DNA from 4 places in the Enterobacter sp. ECC-219 genome. Region 1 is predicted to be linked to each of the others. Evidence: predicted binding sites of a transcription regulator. Region 1 holds the regulator's gene; each other region holds the start of a gene.
The links. Region 1 encodes CRP, which controls carbon source genes, mostly activating them, when cyclic AMP is high. Its sites were predicted from a motif close to ATGTGANNNNNNTCACAT; they were not measured.
Positions count from the first base shown of each region.

Region 2: the regulator CRP is predicted to act here: its motif matches at 2,532-2,549, upstream of aaeR (HTH-type transcriptional activator AaeR).
Region 3: the regulator CRP is predicted to act here: its motif matches at 1,608-1,625, upstream of ydfZ (putative selenium delivery protein YdfZ).
Region 4: the regulator CRP is predicted to act here: its motif matches at 2,523-2,540, upstream of rbsD (D-ribose pyranase).

Region 1 covers NZ_CP143680.1:208,965-213,178, forward strand. The annotation lists gene V1603_RS01140 (phosphoribulokinase) at 1-627, shown strand, start outside; gene V1603_RS01145 (OsmC family protein) at 694-1,098, opposite strand; gene crp (cAMP-activated global transcriptional regulator CRP) at 1,410-2,042, shown strand; gene V1603_RS01155 (YccS/YhfK family putative transporter) at 2,100-4,187, shown strand; gene V1603_RS01160 (aspartate aminotransferase family protein) at 4,184-4,214, opposite strand, start outside.
Region 2 covers NZ_CP143680.1:103,971-108,184, reverse strand. The annotation lists gene tldD (metalloprotease TldD) at 33-1,478, shown strand; gene aaeR (HTH-type transcriptional activator AaeR) at 1,588-2,514, opposite strand; gene aaeX (p-hydroxybenzoic acid efflux pump operon protein AaeX) at 2,694-2,897, shown strand; gene aaeA (p-hydroxybenzoic acid efflux pump subunit AaeA) at 2,905-3,837, shown strand; gene aaeB (p-hydroxybenzoic acid efflux pump subunit AaeB) at 3,843-4,214, shown strand, end outside.
Region 3 covers NZ_CP143680.1:2,911,670-2,915,883, forward strand. The annotation lists gene V1603_RS13850 (mannitol dehydrogenase family protein) at 1-1,261, shown strand, start outside; gene ydfZ (putative selenium delivery protein YdfZ) at 1,305-1,508, opposite strand; gene V1603_RS13860 (universal stress protein) at 1,797-2,228, shown strand; gene V1603_RS13865 (GntR family transcriptional regulator) at 2,262-2,948, opposite strand; gene ydfG (bifunctional NADP-dependent 3-hydroxy acid dehydrogenase/3-hydroxypropionate dehydrogenase YdfG) at 3,040-3,786, opposite strand; gene dcp (peptidyl-dipeptidase Dcp) at 3,929-4,214, shown strand, end outside.
Region 4 covers NZ_CP143680.1:607,441-611,654, reverse strand. The annotation lists gene ravA (ATPase RavA) at 1-251, opposite strand, end outside; gene kup (low affinity potassium transporter Kup) at 473-2,341, shown strand; gene rbsD (D-ribose pyranase) at 2,623-3,042, shown strand; gene rbsA (ribose ABC transporter ATP-binding protein RbsA) at 3,050-4,214, shown strand, end outside.

The sequences.
Region 1 (4,214 bases):
ACCTTCCGCGAATACGGGCAGAGCGGTACCGGGCAGTCCCGAAAGTATCTTCACACCTACGATGAAGCCGTACCCTGGAACCAGGTACCAGGCACCTTTACCCCCTGGCAACCGCTGCCGGAACCCACCGATGTATTATTTTATGAAGGATTGCACGGCGGCGTGGTTACGCCTCAGCACGACGTGGCGCGCCACGTGGATCTGCTGGTCGGGGTGGTCCCTATCGTTAACCTGGAGTGGATCCAGAAGCTAACGCGTGACATGAGCGAGCGCGGCCATTCGCGCGAGGCGGTGATGGACTCCGTGGTGCGCTCCATGGAAGACTACATCAATTACCTCACGCCACAGTTCTCCCGCACCCACATTAACTTCCAGCGCGTGCCGACGGTGGACACCTCCAATCCGTTCGCGGCGAAAAGCATCCCGTCGCTGGACGAGAGCTTTGTGGTGATCCACTTCCGCAATCTTGAAGGCATTGATTACCCCTGGCTGCTGGCGATGCTGCAGGGCTCGTTTATTTCGCACATGAATACGTTAGTGGTGCCGGGTGGAAAAATGGGGCTGGCAATGGAGCTCATCATGACGCCGCTGGTTCAGCGGTTGATGGAAGGGAAGCAGATCGCGTAAAGATGTTCCCTCTCCCCGTGGGAGAGGGTTAGGGTGAGGGCATCAACACGCACGATGCCCCGTGAATCACACCTCAATCACTTCATACGAATGCGTAATTTTTACCGCTTTCTCCAGCATTAGCGCCACAGAGCAGTACTTCTCCGCAGACAGGTCCACCGCGCGTGAAACCGCCGCGTCTTTCAGCGCTTTCCCGGTGACAACAAAGTGCAGATTAATGTGGGTGAACAGGCGTGGCGCCTCTTCGCGACGTTCTGAGGTGAGTTTAACCTCGCAATCCGTTACGTCATGACGACCTTTTTGCAGAATCGACACCACGTCAATCGCGCTGCATCCACCTGCCGCCATCAGCACCATTTCCATTGGGCTCGGCGCTTTATCGCCGGAGTTACCATCCATCAAAATCTGGTGTCCTGACGCGGACTCCCCCAGGAACGTTAAACCTTCAACCCACTTCACGCGCGCTTGCATATTCATTAACTCCAACGTTGCATTTTTGGTGACAGATTACGCGTGCGTTACATTTCTCGCAATGGAAGGCGACCTGCATCATGCTGAAGCGAGACACCAGGAGACACGCGGCGAAAGCTATGCTAAAACACTCAGGATGCTACAGTAATACATTGACGTTACACATGTATGCAGAGGACATCAAACTTTACTGGCTGCGAAACGTTACGACAGCCGACTTCCCAGGGTATGGGTAAGAATTCGATTGCAACCCCAGAGTCCGGATGCATCTGATGACTCTGGTGACAGCTTATAACAGAGGATAACAGCGCATGGTGCTTGGCAAACCGCAAACAGACCCGACTCTCGAATGGTTCTTGTCTCATTGCCACATTCATAAGTACCCATCGAAGAGCACGCTGATTCACCAGGGTGAAAAAGCGGAAACGTTGTATTACATCGTCAAAGGCTCGGTGGCAGTGCTGATCAAAGATGAGGAAGGGAAAGAGATGATCCTTTCTTATCTGAACCAGGGCGATTTTATCGGTGAACTGGGCCTGTTTGAAGAAGGCCAGGAACGTAGCGCCTGGGTTCGTGCAAAGACAGCATGTGAAGTGGCTGAAATTTCTTACAAGAAATTCCGTCAGCTGATTCAGGTAAACCCTGACATCCTGATGCGTCTTTCTTCCCAGATGGCGCGCCGTCTGCAGGTGACGTCAGAGAAAGTGGGTAACCTCGCCTTCCTGGACGTGACCGGCCGTATCGCGCAAACCCTGCTGAACCTGGCGAAACAGCCAGACGCTATGACCCACCCGGACGGCATGCAAATTAAAATTACCCGTCAGGAAATTGGTCAGATCGTTGGTTGCTCCCGTGAAACAGTGGGCCGTATTCTGAAAATGCTGGAAGATCAAAACCTGATCTCCGCCCACGGTAAAACCATCGTGGTTTACGGAACCCGTTAATCCTGCTTAAACGGCGTGCCATCGCGAGGTGTCACGCCGTTTTTGTCTCTTTTCCCCATGTGGCGCAGGCTGATCTATCACCCGGAAGTTAACTACGCACTGCGACAAACGCTGGTGTTGTGTCTTCCTGTGGCCGTGGGCCTGCTCCTAGGTCATCTTCAGCAGGGCCTGCTGTTTTCCCTCGTGCCCGCCTGCTGCAACATCGCCGGTCTGGACACGCCGCATAAGCGCTTTTTCAAACGCCTGATTATCGGTGGCTGCCTGTTTGCAGGCTGTAGCCTCGCGGTGCAGCTGTTACTGGCTCGCGATATTCCCCTGCCACTGATCCTGACCGTGCTGGCGATGACCCTCGGCGTCACGGCGGAAATCAGCTCGCTGCACGCTCGCCTGCTTCCAGCGTCACTCATTGCGGCCATCTTTACCCTGAGCCTCGCCGGGAATATGCCCGTGTGGGAGCCGCTGCTGATCTACGCCCTCGGCACGCTGTGGTACGGGCTGTTTAACTGGTTCTGGTTCTGGCTATGGCGAGAGCAGCCGCTGCGAGAATCTCTGAGCCTGCTCTACGTGCAGCTTGCGGATTACTGCGAAGCCAAATACACCCTGCTCACCCAGCATACCGATCCGGAAAAATCCTTACCGCCGCTGCTGACGCGCCAGCAAAAAGTGGTGGATTTGATAAGCCAGTGCTATCAGCAGCTGCATATGCTCGCCGCAAACAAGAACCACGAGTACAAACGGCTGCTGCGTACCTTCCAGGTGGGGCTGGACCTTCAGGAGCATATCTCCGTTAGCCTTCATCACCCGCAGGAGGTGCAAAAGCTGGTTGAGCGCAGCCATGCCGAAGCGGTGATTCGCTGGAACGCGCAGACCGTCTCCGCGCGCCTGCGGGTGCTGGCTGACGATATACTTTATCACCGCTACCCCACGCGCTTTAACATGGACAAACAGCTCGGCGCGCTGGAGAAAATTGCCCGTCAGCACCCGGAAAATCCGGTCGGCCAGTTTGCCGCCTGGCACTTCAGCCGCATCGCCCGCGTGCTGCGCACCCAGCGACCGCTTTATCCCCGCGACCTGATGGCGGATAAACAAAAACGTCTGCCGCTGCTGCCGGCGCTCAAAAGCTATCTTTCTCTTAAATCGTCCGCCCTGCGCAACGCCGCACGAATTAGCGTCATGCTCAGTATCGCCAGCCTGATGGGCATGGCGCTGCACCTGCCGAAACCCTACTGGATCTTAATGACCGTGCTGTTTGTCACCCAGAACGGCTATGGCGCCACGCGGGTGCGCATTCTGCACCGGGCGGGCGGCACGATGGCGGGGCTGATTATTGCAGGCGTGACGCTGCACTTTCACGTGCCCGAGGGCTATACCCTGGCGGGCATGCTGGCTATCACCCTGGTGAGCTATCTAATCATTCGCAAAAACTACGGCTGGGCGATGGTGGGCTTTACGGTAACGGCGGTATATACCCTGCAACTGCTTACGCTTAACGGCGAACAGTTCATCGTTGCCCGCCTGATCGACACGCTGATTGGCTGCCTGATCGCCTTTGGCGGTATGGTCTGGCTGTGGCCACAGTGGCAGAGCGGGCTGCTGAGGCAAAACGCCCACGACGCGCTGGAGGCCGATCAGCAGGCCATTCGTCTGATCCTGAGCGACGATCCGCAGCCTTCCCCGCTTGCCTACGAACGTATGAAGGTCAACCAGGCGCATAACGCCCTCTTTAACTCGCTGAATCAGGCGATGCAGGAGCCGGGCTTTAATTCACATTATCTGGCGGATATGAAGCTGTGGGTGACGCACAGCCAGTTTATCGTCGAGCATATCAACGCCATGACGACGCTGGCGCGCGAGCACACGATGCTGACGCCGGGTCTGGCGCAGCGCTATTTGCAGTCGTGTGAAATTGCGTTGCAGAGGTGTCAGCAGCGTCTGGAGTATGACGCGCCGGGCGAATCGGGCGACTCAAACATTCTGGAAGCGCCGGAGACGTTAACCTACGGGCCGATGAGCACGCTGGAGCAGCATTTGCAGCGTGTGCTGGGACATCTGAACACCATGCACACCATTTCGTCGGTGGCATGGCGTCAGCGCCCGCATCACGGGATTTGGTTAACGCGCCGGTTAAAGCGAACCGAGTATTAGCCTTTAACGAGCTTCGCGACCGCCGCG
Region 2 (4,214 bases), 100 kb from region 1:
GCCACGGGCGGCAACGAACGAGTAGCAATACGATGAGTCTGAACCTGGTAAGTGAACATTTGCTCGCAGCGAACGGCCTGAGCCATCAGGACCTGTTCTCCATTCTTGGTCAACTGACCGAACGCCGTCTCGACTACGGCGACCTTTATTTCCAGTCGAGCTATCACGAATCCTGGGTTTTAGAAGACAGCATCATCAAAGATGGCTCTTACAACATCGACCAGGGCGTCGGCGTGCGTGCCGTGAGCGGCGAAAAAACCGGTTTTGCCTATGCCGACCAGATAAGCCTGGCCGCGCTTGAGCAGAGCGCGCAGGCCGCGCGTACCATTGTGCGCGATGCCGGCGATGGTCGCGTGAAAACTCTGGGTGAAGTGCAGCACTCTGCGCTCTATACCAGCATCGATCCGCTGCAGAGCATGAGCCGTGAAGAGAAGCTGGACATTCTGCGCCGCGTGGACAAAGTGGCGCGTGCCGCCGACAAACGCGTGCAGGAAGTCTCCGCCAGCCTGAGTGGTGTGTATGAACTGATTCTGGTGGCGGCAACGGACGGTACGCTGGCGGCCGATGTGCGTCCGCTGGTGCGTCTTTCAATCAGCGTGCAGGTCGATGACGACGGCAAACGCGAGCGCGGCTCAAGCGGCGGCGGCGGCCGTTTCGGCTATGACTGGTTCCTGGGCGACGTTGACGGCGAAGCGCGCGCTGACGCGTGGGCAAAAGAAGCCGTGCGCATGGCGCTGGTGAACTTGAATGCCGTCGCGGCGCCAGCCGGAACACTCCCGGTGGTGCTGGGCGCAGGCTGGCCGGGCGTGCTGCTGCACGAGGCGGTGGGCCACGGTCTGGAAGGCGATTTTAACCGTCGCGGAACGTCCGTGTTCAGCGGCCAGATCGGGCAGCTCGTCTCCTCTGAGCTTTGCACCGTGGTGGATGATGGTACCATGCGCGATCGTCGCGGCTCGGTGGCTATCGACGATGAAGGTACGCCAGGCCAGTACAACGTGCTGATCGAAAACGGCGTGCTGAAAGGCTATATGCAGGACAAACTCAACGCGCGCCTGATGGGCGTAGCGCCAACGGGTAACGGCCGTCGTGAATCCTACGCGCACCTGCCGATGCCGCGCATGACCAACACCTACATGTTACCGGGCAAATCCACACCGCAGGAGATTATCGAATCCGTGGACTACGGTATCTTTGCGCCAAACTTTGGCGGCGGCCAGGTGGACATCACTTCCGGTAAGTTTGTTTTCTCCACGTCAGAAGCGTATCTGATCGAGAAAGGAAAAGTGACCAAAGCGGTCAAAGGTGCGACGCTGATTGGCTCCGGTATTGAAGCCATGCAGCAGATCTCCATGGTCGGCAACGATCTGAAGCTGGATAACGGCGTGGGCGTCTGCGGTAAAGAGGGCCAGAGCCTGCCGGTTGGCGTGGGCCAGCCAACGCTGAAAGTGGACAACCTGACGGTGGGCGGCACGGCGTAATTTTCTCCCCCCTCACCCCGGCCCTCTCCCCAAAGGGGCGAGGGAGAAAAGACCGCACGGAGCAGTCCCCTCTCCCCGTTGGGGAGAGGGTTAGGGTGAGGGGAAAGACCTATTCTTTCCTTCTTCCCCGCATCCCCTGAAACAGCTCCGCCACGTCCACAAAATACTCGGTCAGATAGTTAATACACACCTGTACCTTGAGCGGGAGTTTGTCTTTTTCGGTATACAGGGCGTACACCGGACGCGGATCGGACTGGTAGCGCGGGAAGAGGATCTCCAGCACGCCACTGTTGATCTCGTTGATCACCCACATTAACGGCACGTAGGCGATCCCGGCACCGGCCACCAGCCAGCGCGAAATGGTCATCGGATCATTAGTAACAAACCGTCCTTCCGGCAGCAGTTTGGTAGAGATCCCTTCCGGTGCAATCAGCTCAAATTCATTATCGGGCCGCACGCTGTACTCCAGCCACGAGTGGTTGGTGAGATCGGCGGGTTTCTCCGGAACGCCGTACTGCGCCAGATAGCTTTTCGAGGCGCAGACGACCATCGGCATGCTGCCCAGCCTGCGCGAGAACAGGCTGGAATCCTGCAGAGCGCCGACGCGGATCACCACGTCCAGCCCGTCGGCAATCAGGTCCGGCGCGGGAATGCCCGTCACCAGATTTACCGTTAATCCTGGATACTCCTTCAGCATGTCTGCCGTCATGGCAGCAAGAACATTTTGTGCCATAGTTGAAGAACACCCGATGCGCAGCGTGCCGATGGGGGTGTTGTTGAAGGCATAGAGCTGCTCATGAACATCCTGCACTTCATGCATCATGCGTCGGCAACCCTGATAGTAAATTTTACCCGCTTCCGTCAGCCCAATGCTGCGGGTACTGCGGTTGAGCAGCTTAACCTGAAGCTCATCTTCCAGTTTGGACACCGTCTGGCTGATGGATGAGACGCTCATCTGAAGCTGGCGTGCTGCGGCGGTAAACGAGCCCAGTTCAACCACTTTGGCAAAGACCGACATGCGTTTTAAACGTTCCATTGTTCACTCTGGCTTAAAAGTGATTTAGATCACATATTATAGATAACAGCATAACAGTTACGTTAATATATTATTAATTACATAACGGCTGCGCCATTCTCGCCCGGCGTTTCTTGCTCTCCTGCGGTGGCGTGCGCTAAAAAATTCTGAAGCCTGCACTCTCTCTTATCAAGGTTAACATGAGTCTGTTTCCCGTTATCGTGGTGTTCGGTCTGTCGTTCCCACCGATATTTTTCGAGCTTCTTTTATCACTGGCGATCTTCTGGCTGGTGCGCAAGGTGCTGGTCCCTACCGGGATCTACGATTTTGTCTGGCACCCTGCATTGTTCAATACCGCGCTGTATTGCTGCCTGTTTTACCTGATATCGCGCATGTTTGTCTGAGGTTGATGTGAAAACGCTAACAAGAAAAATCTCCCGCACTGCCATCACAATGGCGCTGGTTATCCTCGCCTTCATCGCTATTTTCCGTGCCTGGGTCTACTACACCGAATCACCGTGGACGCGTGATGCACGCTTCAGCGCCGACGTGGTGGCAATAGCCCCTGACGTGGCCGGTCTTATCACGGCTGTCAACGTTCACGATAACCAGCTCGTGAAAAAAGATCAGGTCCTGTTCACCATCGACCAGCCTCGCTACCAGAAAGCGCTGGAGGAAGCGGAAGCCGACGTGGCCTATTACCAGGCGCTGGCCGCTGAGAAACGCCGCGAGGCGGGTCGTCGTAACCAGCTGGGCGTACAGGCCATGTCCCGCGAAGAGATAGACCAGTCCAACAACGTGCTGCAAACCGTGCTGCACCAACTGGCGAAAGCGCAGGCAACGCGCGATCTGGCGAAGCTCGACCTGGAGCGTACCGTGATCCGCGCGCCAGCCGATGGCTGGGTGACCAACCTCAACGTTTATGCCGGGGAGTTCATTACCCGCGGCTCAACCGCCGTGGCGCTGGTTAAGCAGAACTCCTTCTACGTGCTCGCCTATATGGAAGAGACCAAGCTGGAGGGGGTTCGTCCTGGTTACCGGGCTGAAGTCACGCCGCTTGGCAGCAACCGCGTCTTTAAGGGCACCGTCGACAGCGTTGCCGCAGGGGTAACCAACTCCAGCAGCTCTAACGATGCCAAAGGGATGGCGACGGTGGACTCCAACCTGGAGTGGGTGCGTCTGGCACAGCGCGTGCCGGTACGTATTCATCTGGATGAACAGCAGGGCAACTTGTGGCCAGCGGGCACTACCGCGACGGTGGTGATCACCGGCGAAAAAGATCGGGATGCCAGCCAGGATTCGCTCTTCCGTAAAATTGCCCACCGCCTGCGCGAGTTTGGTTAATCGCCATGGGTATCTTTTCCATCGCCAGCCAGCACATTCGCTTCGCCGTGAAGCTGGCGTGCGCCATTGTGCTGGCGCTGTTTGTCGGCTTCCATTTCCAGCTTGAAACCCCTCGCTGGGCGGTGCTCACCGCCGCGATTGTTGCGGCGGGCCCTGCCTTCGCCGCGGGCGGGGAGCCCTACTCTGGTGCGATCCGCTATCGCGGGATGCTGCGTATCATCGGAACCTTTATCGGCTGTTTCGCGGCGCTGACCATTATTATTCTGATGATCCGCACGCCGCTGCTGATGCTCATGGTGTGCTGTATCTGGGCGGGTTTCTGCACCTGGATTTCGTCTCTGGTAAAAGTGGAGAACTCCTACGCCTGGGGGCTGGCG
Region 3 (4,214 bases), 2.3 Mb from region 1:
TCTGAACGCGCAGGATAATCTCTACACCGTGGCGGAAATGTCTGCCGATGCCTGGACCTCCCGCGTGGTTGGCGTAGTCAAAAAGGCACTGCACGCGCAGGTTGACGGCCTGGAGAGCGTGCTGGCAGCGATGTGTGAACCTCAGGTGGCGATTGTTTCGCTGACCATCACCGAGAAGGGGTACTGCCACTCGCCGGCGACGGGGCAACTGATGCTCGATCACCCGTTTATCGTTGCCGACCTGCAAAACCCGCACCAGCCCAAATCCGCGCCCGGGGTGGTGGTGGAAGCGCTGGCGCGTCGCAAAGCGGCGGGTCTGCCTGCGTTTAGCGTGATGTCCTGCGACAACATGCCGGAGAACGGCCACGTGATGCGCAACGTGACCTGCGCATACGCCCGGGCGGTAGACGGCGAGCTGGCGGACTGGATCGAGGCAAACGTCACCTTCCCGTCAACCATGGTGGATCGTATCGTGCCGGCGGTTACTCCCGATACGCTGGATAAAATCGAAAAGCTGACCGGCGTGCGTGATCCGGCGGCGGTGGCCTGTGAACCGTTCCGCCAGTGGGTGATCGAAGATAACTTTGTGGCAGGGCGCCCCGAGTGGGAAAAAGCGGGCGCCGAGCTGGTTTCAGACGTGATCCCGTTTGAAGAGATGAAGCTGCGCATGCTCAATGGCAGCCACTCGTTCCTGGCGTACCTGGGCTATCTGGCCGGATACCAGCATATCAACGACTGTATGGAAGATGAGAGCTACCGCGTCGCCGCCCACGCGCTGATGCTCAACGAGCAGGCGCCGACCCTGAAAGTGAAGGGCGTCGATTTAGAACGCTACGCTGACCTGCTGATTGCCCGTTACAGCAACCCGGCCCTGCGTCACCGCACCTGGCAAATTGCGATGGACGGCAGCCAGAAGCTTCCGCAGCGTATGCTGGACTCCGTACGCTGGCACCTGGTGCACCAGACGCCTTTCCCACTCATGGCGCTGGGCGTGGCAGGGTGGATGCGCTATGTCGGCGGCGTTGACGAGCAGGGTAATGCCATCGATGTGAGTGATCCGCAGCTGGCGGTGATTCAGGCGGCGGTGAAAGGGAGTGCCGAAGGGGAAAACCGGGTTAACGCGCTGCTCGGCATTGAGTCCATTTTTGGGAAAGAGTTGCCGCGAGAAAAAGCCTTCACAGACGCCGTGATGAGCGCATATCTGACGCTGCTGCAGAAGGGGGCAAAGAACACGGTGGCGGAGTGCGTGTCACATCTGTAATTCAACACATGCCGCCGTTCGCGGCGGCATGTTGGCGCACAATTTAGTGCATACCCAGACGAATCAGTTCAATTGGTTCGAACTTACCTTCGCATCCTTCCACTTCCACCGTTTTGCCACGGCGCACCTGCGCGGCATCGAGCCCGTCGCTGTGGATTGCCTTAATCACGCCGGTTTTGCCGGTGCCGCTAATCATGACGCGGCTGCCGGTGGTGATTGCATTGCGGTTACGGTCGTATGTCAACATGGTATATTCTCCTCTCTAAACTATCCGTTACGGCGCTATTACAGCTTTTGCCGTTCACGGGGCACTATAAATACGCCTGTCTGCCAGCTATGTTTTTGTTTTTGATCAAACTCACACTTTTTTCTTTATTCCGTGGGGTGCTGACGGTTAACAACGCCAATTTACAAAGCAGACCGTTATTTTCATTTGTTTATAGTTTCGAAGAGGAAGCGTTGAGGGTTGGTTTATATTCCCGATGCCATTCTGGGTACAGGAAATAACCCTTCATCGGAATAAGGAGTCAGGCTTATGTATAAGAAGATTTTGATGCCTGTTGACGTGTTTGAAATGGATTTGAGCGACAAAGCGGTTCGCCACGCGGCTAACCTCGCGAAGGCTGAGGGCGCGTCGATTACCCTGGTCAATATTCTGCCAGCCAGCAGCCGGTCTCTGCTGCGCGGATTCAACGCCGATATTAAAAAGTTTGAAGAGTATATGACCGCGGAATCCGCGAAGAAAATGAACGCGTTAAAAAGACTGTTCGATATCTCTGCGGAAAATATTCACTCTCTGGTTCGTTTTGGTAACGTCCGCGATGAAATTATCAGGCTGAGCAAAGAGGGGGAATATGACGTGATTGTCATCGGGTCGAAAAATCCGGGCATCACTACCCATCTGCTGGGATCAAATGCAGAATCTATTCTGCGCTACGCCACCATCCCGGTGTTAGTCGTTCGCTAATCACAACGCCGCCCGCGAATGGGGCGGCAAATATCACTCTTCGCTAAACCACTCGCTATTTTCCTGACGAATAAGCTGCACGGATTCGCCGATCTCCTGCAGATGCAGCGTCATCGCTTTTTCCACGCCGTCCGGGTCGCGTTTTTCCAGCGCGCTGAAAATATCGTGATGCTGTCGGAGCAGCATTTCCGGCGGGGAGACGTGATCGAGGCTCATATAGCGCACCCGGTCAATGGTGGCCTTGATGTTCTCGATGGTATCCCAGGCCAGCTGGCAGTCCGCAATTTGCGCCAGCTTCTGGTGAAACTCGTCATCAAGCTGGAAGAAATCGTTGAGCTGCTTACGGTCAATCGCAATGCGCTGCTGATGCAGGTTTTGCTCCAGCAGGTAACACTGGTTGTCATTAATAAGCGTTGCAGCACGGCGCACCACCGCGCATTCAATCGCCTGGCGGACGAAACAGCCGTTGCGCACCTGAGAGAGTGAAATTTTGTTCACGTAGCTGCCGCGCTGCGGGCGGATCTGAATCAGGCCGTTCTCAGCAAGCTTAATAAACGCTTCACGCACCGGCTGGCGGGACACGTCAAAACGCACGGAGACCTCTTTTTCAGAAAGCGGCGTTCCCGGCGGGATCAGGCAATGGACAATATCACGTCGCAAAATGCGATAGATTTGCTGGTTTACGGGCTGGGTGGGATTGAGTTGCGATTCAGCGGCCATGAGTTGTCAGTTCTCAGAGAGTTAGCCTGAACATACTACCATTCTTTTACAACCCGAAACAGACCCGGCCCGCAGGCCGGGAAGGGCATATTTAGCCACGATGGACGCTAAGTCCGGCAAAACTCTGGCTGACCGGCATCATCTCTACGGTATTGATGTTGACGTGTTTTGGCAGCGTTGCCACCCACCAGACCGTTTCGGTCACATCTTCCGGCGTCAACGCGTTGGCGTTTTCGTAGGTTTTATCCGCTTTCGCGTCATCACCCTTGAAGCGCACGTTGGAGAATTCGGTGCCGCCTACCAGGCCCGGTTCGATATCGGTGACGCGAATGGCGGTGCCGTGCAGATCGGTACGCAGGTTCAGGCTGAACTGGCGAACAAAGGCTTTGGTTGCGCCGTAGACGTTACCGCCCGCGTAAGGCCAGCTCCCGGCGGTAGAACCGATGTTGATAATGTGGCCGCGGTTGCGCTCCACCATGCCCGGCAGCACCGCGCGGGTCATGTACACCAGCCCTTTGTTGTTGGTGTCGATCATGTTTTCCCAGTCCTCAACGCTGGCTTTGTGGGCAGGCTCCATGCCCAGCGCCAGACCGGCATTGTTGACCAGTACGTCGATGGCGCGCCACTCTGCCGGCAGGTTAGCAATCATCTCTTCAATGGCCGCGCGGTTACGCACGTCCAGCTGTGCGGTCAGGATGCTGCCACCTAATTCGTCCTTCAGCTCCTGCAGGCGCTCCTGACGACGGCCGGTTGCAATAACCTTGTGTCCGTTGGCGACGAAGCGACGCGTGATGCTTTCACCAAAACCCGCCGTTGCCCCGGTAACTAAAATAATCATCTCACTGTTCCTCAACGCTTTTTGTGTTGTACTAACATAGCACGGTCGCAGAGGGTGCGTTAAGGCAACATTTGTATGACGGCGTTGCAGGCGATGGCGGCCTGGCCTACTCTGGGAGGATACCCGTTCTGAGGAGTGAAAGATGACGGCCACGAATCCTTTTTTTGACATCAGCCTGTTGCCCTATCAGGCACCCCATTTTGATACCATCAAAGACGAGCACTATCGTCCGGCCTTCGATGAAGCGCTTCGTCAGAAGCGGGCGGACATAGACGCGATCGTCTCTCAAACCGCTGCGCCAGACTTCACTAACACCGTGCTGGCTCTGGAGAAAAGCGGCCTCATGCTCGCGCGCGTCAGCAGCGTTTTCTTCGCCATGACCTCCGCGCACACCAATGCGTATCTGCAGGAACTGGAAGAGCAGTTCT
Region 4 (4,214 bases), 400 kb from region 1:
CCGAAAACTTCTTCGGGGGTGGAGAAGCGCGTCATCAAATATTCAAATGCACGGGCGTTCTGAAAAGCGAACTTCAGGCGGCGTGCAATCAAACTTTTAGCAATGCCCGGCGGACCCAGCAGAAACACGCTTTCACCGCTCAGCGCCGCCAGCAGGCAAAGGCGAATGGCGTGGCTACGCTCGTAAAGGCCTTTCTCCAGCGCGCTGCTGAGGCGGGAAATTCTTTCTGCTAATAAATGTGAGTGAGCCATAATAGTTTTGCATCCTTTCGCCGTTGTGGCGGCCAATTGAAGCGAGTATAGACGTTTCAGTCAGGGCTGGTAATAGGCTGAAGTGCGGCGCAATTTTCTTTGCGCTACATTAATGCGGTTGCATTTAGGGGTACGATTTTGCAATGAATCGTGCATACTGTGCGCTTTTTGTGGACCAAGGGACAGGAACACATTTGTTATTTAAACGAAAAGACTAGTCTATGAGCACTGATAATAAGCAATCATTACCCGCAATTACGCTTGCGGCGATCGGGGTTGTCTACGGTGATATCGGCACCAGCCCGCTTTATACGCTTCGTGAATGTTTGTCCGGCCAGTTTGGCTTTGGTGTTGAGCGCGATGCCGTGTTTGGCTTCCTGTCCCTCATCTTCTGGCTGCTGATCCTGGTCGTTTCCGTTAAATATCTCTCCTTCGTTATGCGTGCAGATAACGCGGGCGAAGGCGGGATCCTGACCCTGATGTCTCTTGCCGGTCGCAATACCTCGGCCAGAATGACGTCCGTGCTGGTGATTATCGGCCTGATTGGCGGTAGCTTCTTCTATGGGGAAGTGGTGATAACACCGGCTATCTCAGTGCTCTCGGCGATAGAGGGGCTGGAAATTATCGCGCCACAGCTCGATTCATGGGTGGTTCCGCTGGCCATAATTGTCCTGACGCTGCTGTTCATGATCCAGAAACACGGTACCGGGCTGGTGGGCAAACTGTTTGCGCCGATTATGCTGGCCTGGTTCGTGATCCTGGCGGCGCTCGGCTTACGCAGCATTATCGCGAATCCGGACGTGCTGCATGCGCTAAACCCTTACTGGGCGGTGCATTTCTTCCTGGAATACAAAGTGGTTTCCTTCGTGGCGCTGGGGGCGGTCGTGCTCTCCATCACCGGTGTGGAAGCGCTGTATGCTGACATGGGGCACTTCGGAAAACTGCCGATCCGCGTGGCATGGTTTATTGTGGTGCTCCCTTCGCTGGTGCTGAACTACTTCGGTCAGGGCGCGCTGCTGCTTAAGAACCCGGAAGCGATTAAGAACCCGTTCTTCCTGCTGGCGCCTGACTGGGCGCTGGTGCCGATGCTCATTCTGGCCACGCTGGCGACCGTTATTGCCTCTCAGGCGGTGATTTCCGGGGTGTTCTCTTTGACCCGTCAGGCCGTTCGTCTGGGCTATCTCTCGCCAATGCGCATCATCCATACTTCAGAAATGGAGTCGGGCCAGATCTACATCCCGTTCGTTAACTGGCTGCTCTATTTTGCTGTTGTGATTGTGATTGTCAGCTTCGAGCACTCCAGTAACCTGGCCGCGGCCTACGGTATTGCGGTCACAGGTACTATGGTGCTGACGTCGCTTCTCTCCACCACGGTGGCGTACCGAAACTGGCACTGGAATAAATTCCTCGTGGCGATGATTCTGGTGGGCTTCCTGTGCATCGACGTGCCGCTGTTCTCTGCCAACCTCGACAAGATTGTCTCCGGCGGCTGGCTGCCGCTGACGCTGGGCCTGGTGATGTTCATTGTCATGACCACGTGGAAGAGCGAGCGCTTCCGTCTGCTGCGCCGCATGCACGAGCACGGCAATTCTCTTGAGGCGATGATCGCATCGCTGGAGAAATCACCGCCGGTTCGCGTGCCGGGCACCGCGGTTTATATGTCTCGTGCCCTGAATGTAATCCCGTTCGCGCTAATGCATAACCTCAAGCACAACAAGGTTCTGCACGAGCGCGTGATCCTGCTGACGCTACGTACAGAAGATGCGCCGTACGTTCACAACGTGCGTCGCGTTCAGATTGAGCAGCTGTCCCCGACCTTCTGGCGCGTGGTGGCAAGCTACGGCTGGCGCGAAACGCCTAACGTGGAAGAGGTGTTCCACCGCTGCGGTCTGGAAGGGTTGAGCTGCCGGATGATGGAGACGTCGTTCTTTATGTCGCACGAGTCGCTGATCATCGGCAAGCGCCCGTGGTATCTGCGCCTGCGCGGCAAGCTGTACCTGATCCTGCAGCGTAACGCCCTGCGCGCGCCTGACCAGTTTGAGATCCCGCCTAACCGCGTGATTGAGCTGGGAACGCAGGTCGAGATTTAAGTCTTTGTGCGGCCTGATGCCCTCAGCCCGACCTTCTCCCACAGGGCTGAGGGATCCCCACAAAATAATGTTTGCATGGACGACCCCCTCTCCCTTGAGGGAGAGGGGGCAAACATAAAAAACGGTAACCCTGGGGTTACCGTTTTGCATTTACCTCCACTACATTTCACTTAGCGAAACGTTTCGACGTTGATCACAATTCCGTTACGTCATGGTGGTTTTCTGAACACTCTTGCGTCTACACTCTTTTTAGCGAAACGTTTCGCTAGTGGAGCAAGAAAATGAAGAAAGGCACGGTTCTCAACTCAGAAATCTCATCGGTTATTTCCCGTCTTGGGCATACCGATACGCTGGTGGTTTGCGACGCAGGCTTACCGGTTCCGCGCAGCACAACCCGTATTGATATGGCGTTAACGCAGGGTGTTCCCTCGTTTATGCAGGTACTGGAAGTCGTGACGACGGAGATGCAGGTTGAGGCGGTCATTCTCGCGGCGGAAATCAAACAACATAATCCGCAACTCCACGAAACGTTGCTCAGCCACATTGAGCAACTGCAACAACACCAGGGAAACACCATAGAAATTCGTTACACAACGCACGAGCAGTTCAAACAACAAACCGCAGACAGTCAGGCGGTGATTCGCAGCGGGGAGTGTTCCCCGTATGCGAATATTATTCTCTGTGCTGGCGTTACCTTCTGAGGCCATCATGGAAGCATTACTGCAACTTAAAGGGATCGATAAGTCGTTCCCGGGCGTAAAAGCCCTCTCCGGCGCGGCGCTGAACGTCTACCCCGGGCGCGTGATGGCGCTGGTGGGGGAAAACGGCGCCGGCAAATCCACCATGATGAAAGTGCTGACCGGGATCTACCAGCGCGATGCCGGTTCGTTGCTATGGCTGGGCAAAGAGACCATCTTTAACGGCCCGAAATCTTCACAGGAAGCGGGCATCGGCATTATTCACCAGGAGCTGAACCTAATCCCGCAGCTCACTATTGCAGAGAATATCTTCCTCGGCCGCGAGTTTGTGAACAGGTTCGGCAAAATCGACTGGAAAACCATGTACGCCGAAGCGGATAAACTCCTGGCGAAGCTGAACCTGCGCTTTAAAAGCGACCGCCTGGTGGGCGATCTCTCCATCGGCGATCAGCAGATGGTGGAAATCGCGAAGGTGCTGAGCTTTGAGTCGAAGGTCATCATTATGGACGAACCGACCGACGCCCTGACCGATACCGAAACCGAATCTCTCTTCCGCGTTATCCGCGAGCTGAAAACGCAGGGGCGCGGGATTGTCTATATTTCTCACCGCATGAAAGAGATCTTCGAAATCTGCGATGACGTCACTGTCTTCCGCGACGGGCAGTTTATTGCCGAGCGCGAAGTGGCCACACTGACCGAAGATACGCTCATCGAAATGATGGTGGGACGTAAGCTCGAAGATCAGTATCCGCATCTGGATAAAGCGCCGGGTGAGATCCGCCTGAAGGTGGACAACCTCTGCGGTCCGGGCGTGAACGACGTGACCTTTACCCTTCGACAGGGCGAGATCCTGGGCGTGGCGGGCCTGATGGGAGCAGGACGTACCGAGCTGATGAAAGTGTTGTACGGCGCACTGCCGCGCACCAGCGGTTATGTCACCCTCGACGGTCATGAAGTGGTGACCCGCTCGCCGCAGGACGGCCTGGCGAACGGCATCGTCTATATATCCGAAGACCGTAAGCGCGACGGCTTAGTGCTGGGTATGTCGGTAAAAGAGAACATGTCGCTTACCGCGCTGCGCTATTTCAGCCATAGCGGTGGGAGCCTGAAGCATAAAGACGAGCAGCAGGCGGTCAGCGATTTTATCCGTCTCTTCAACGTCAAAACCCCGTCGA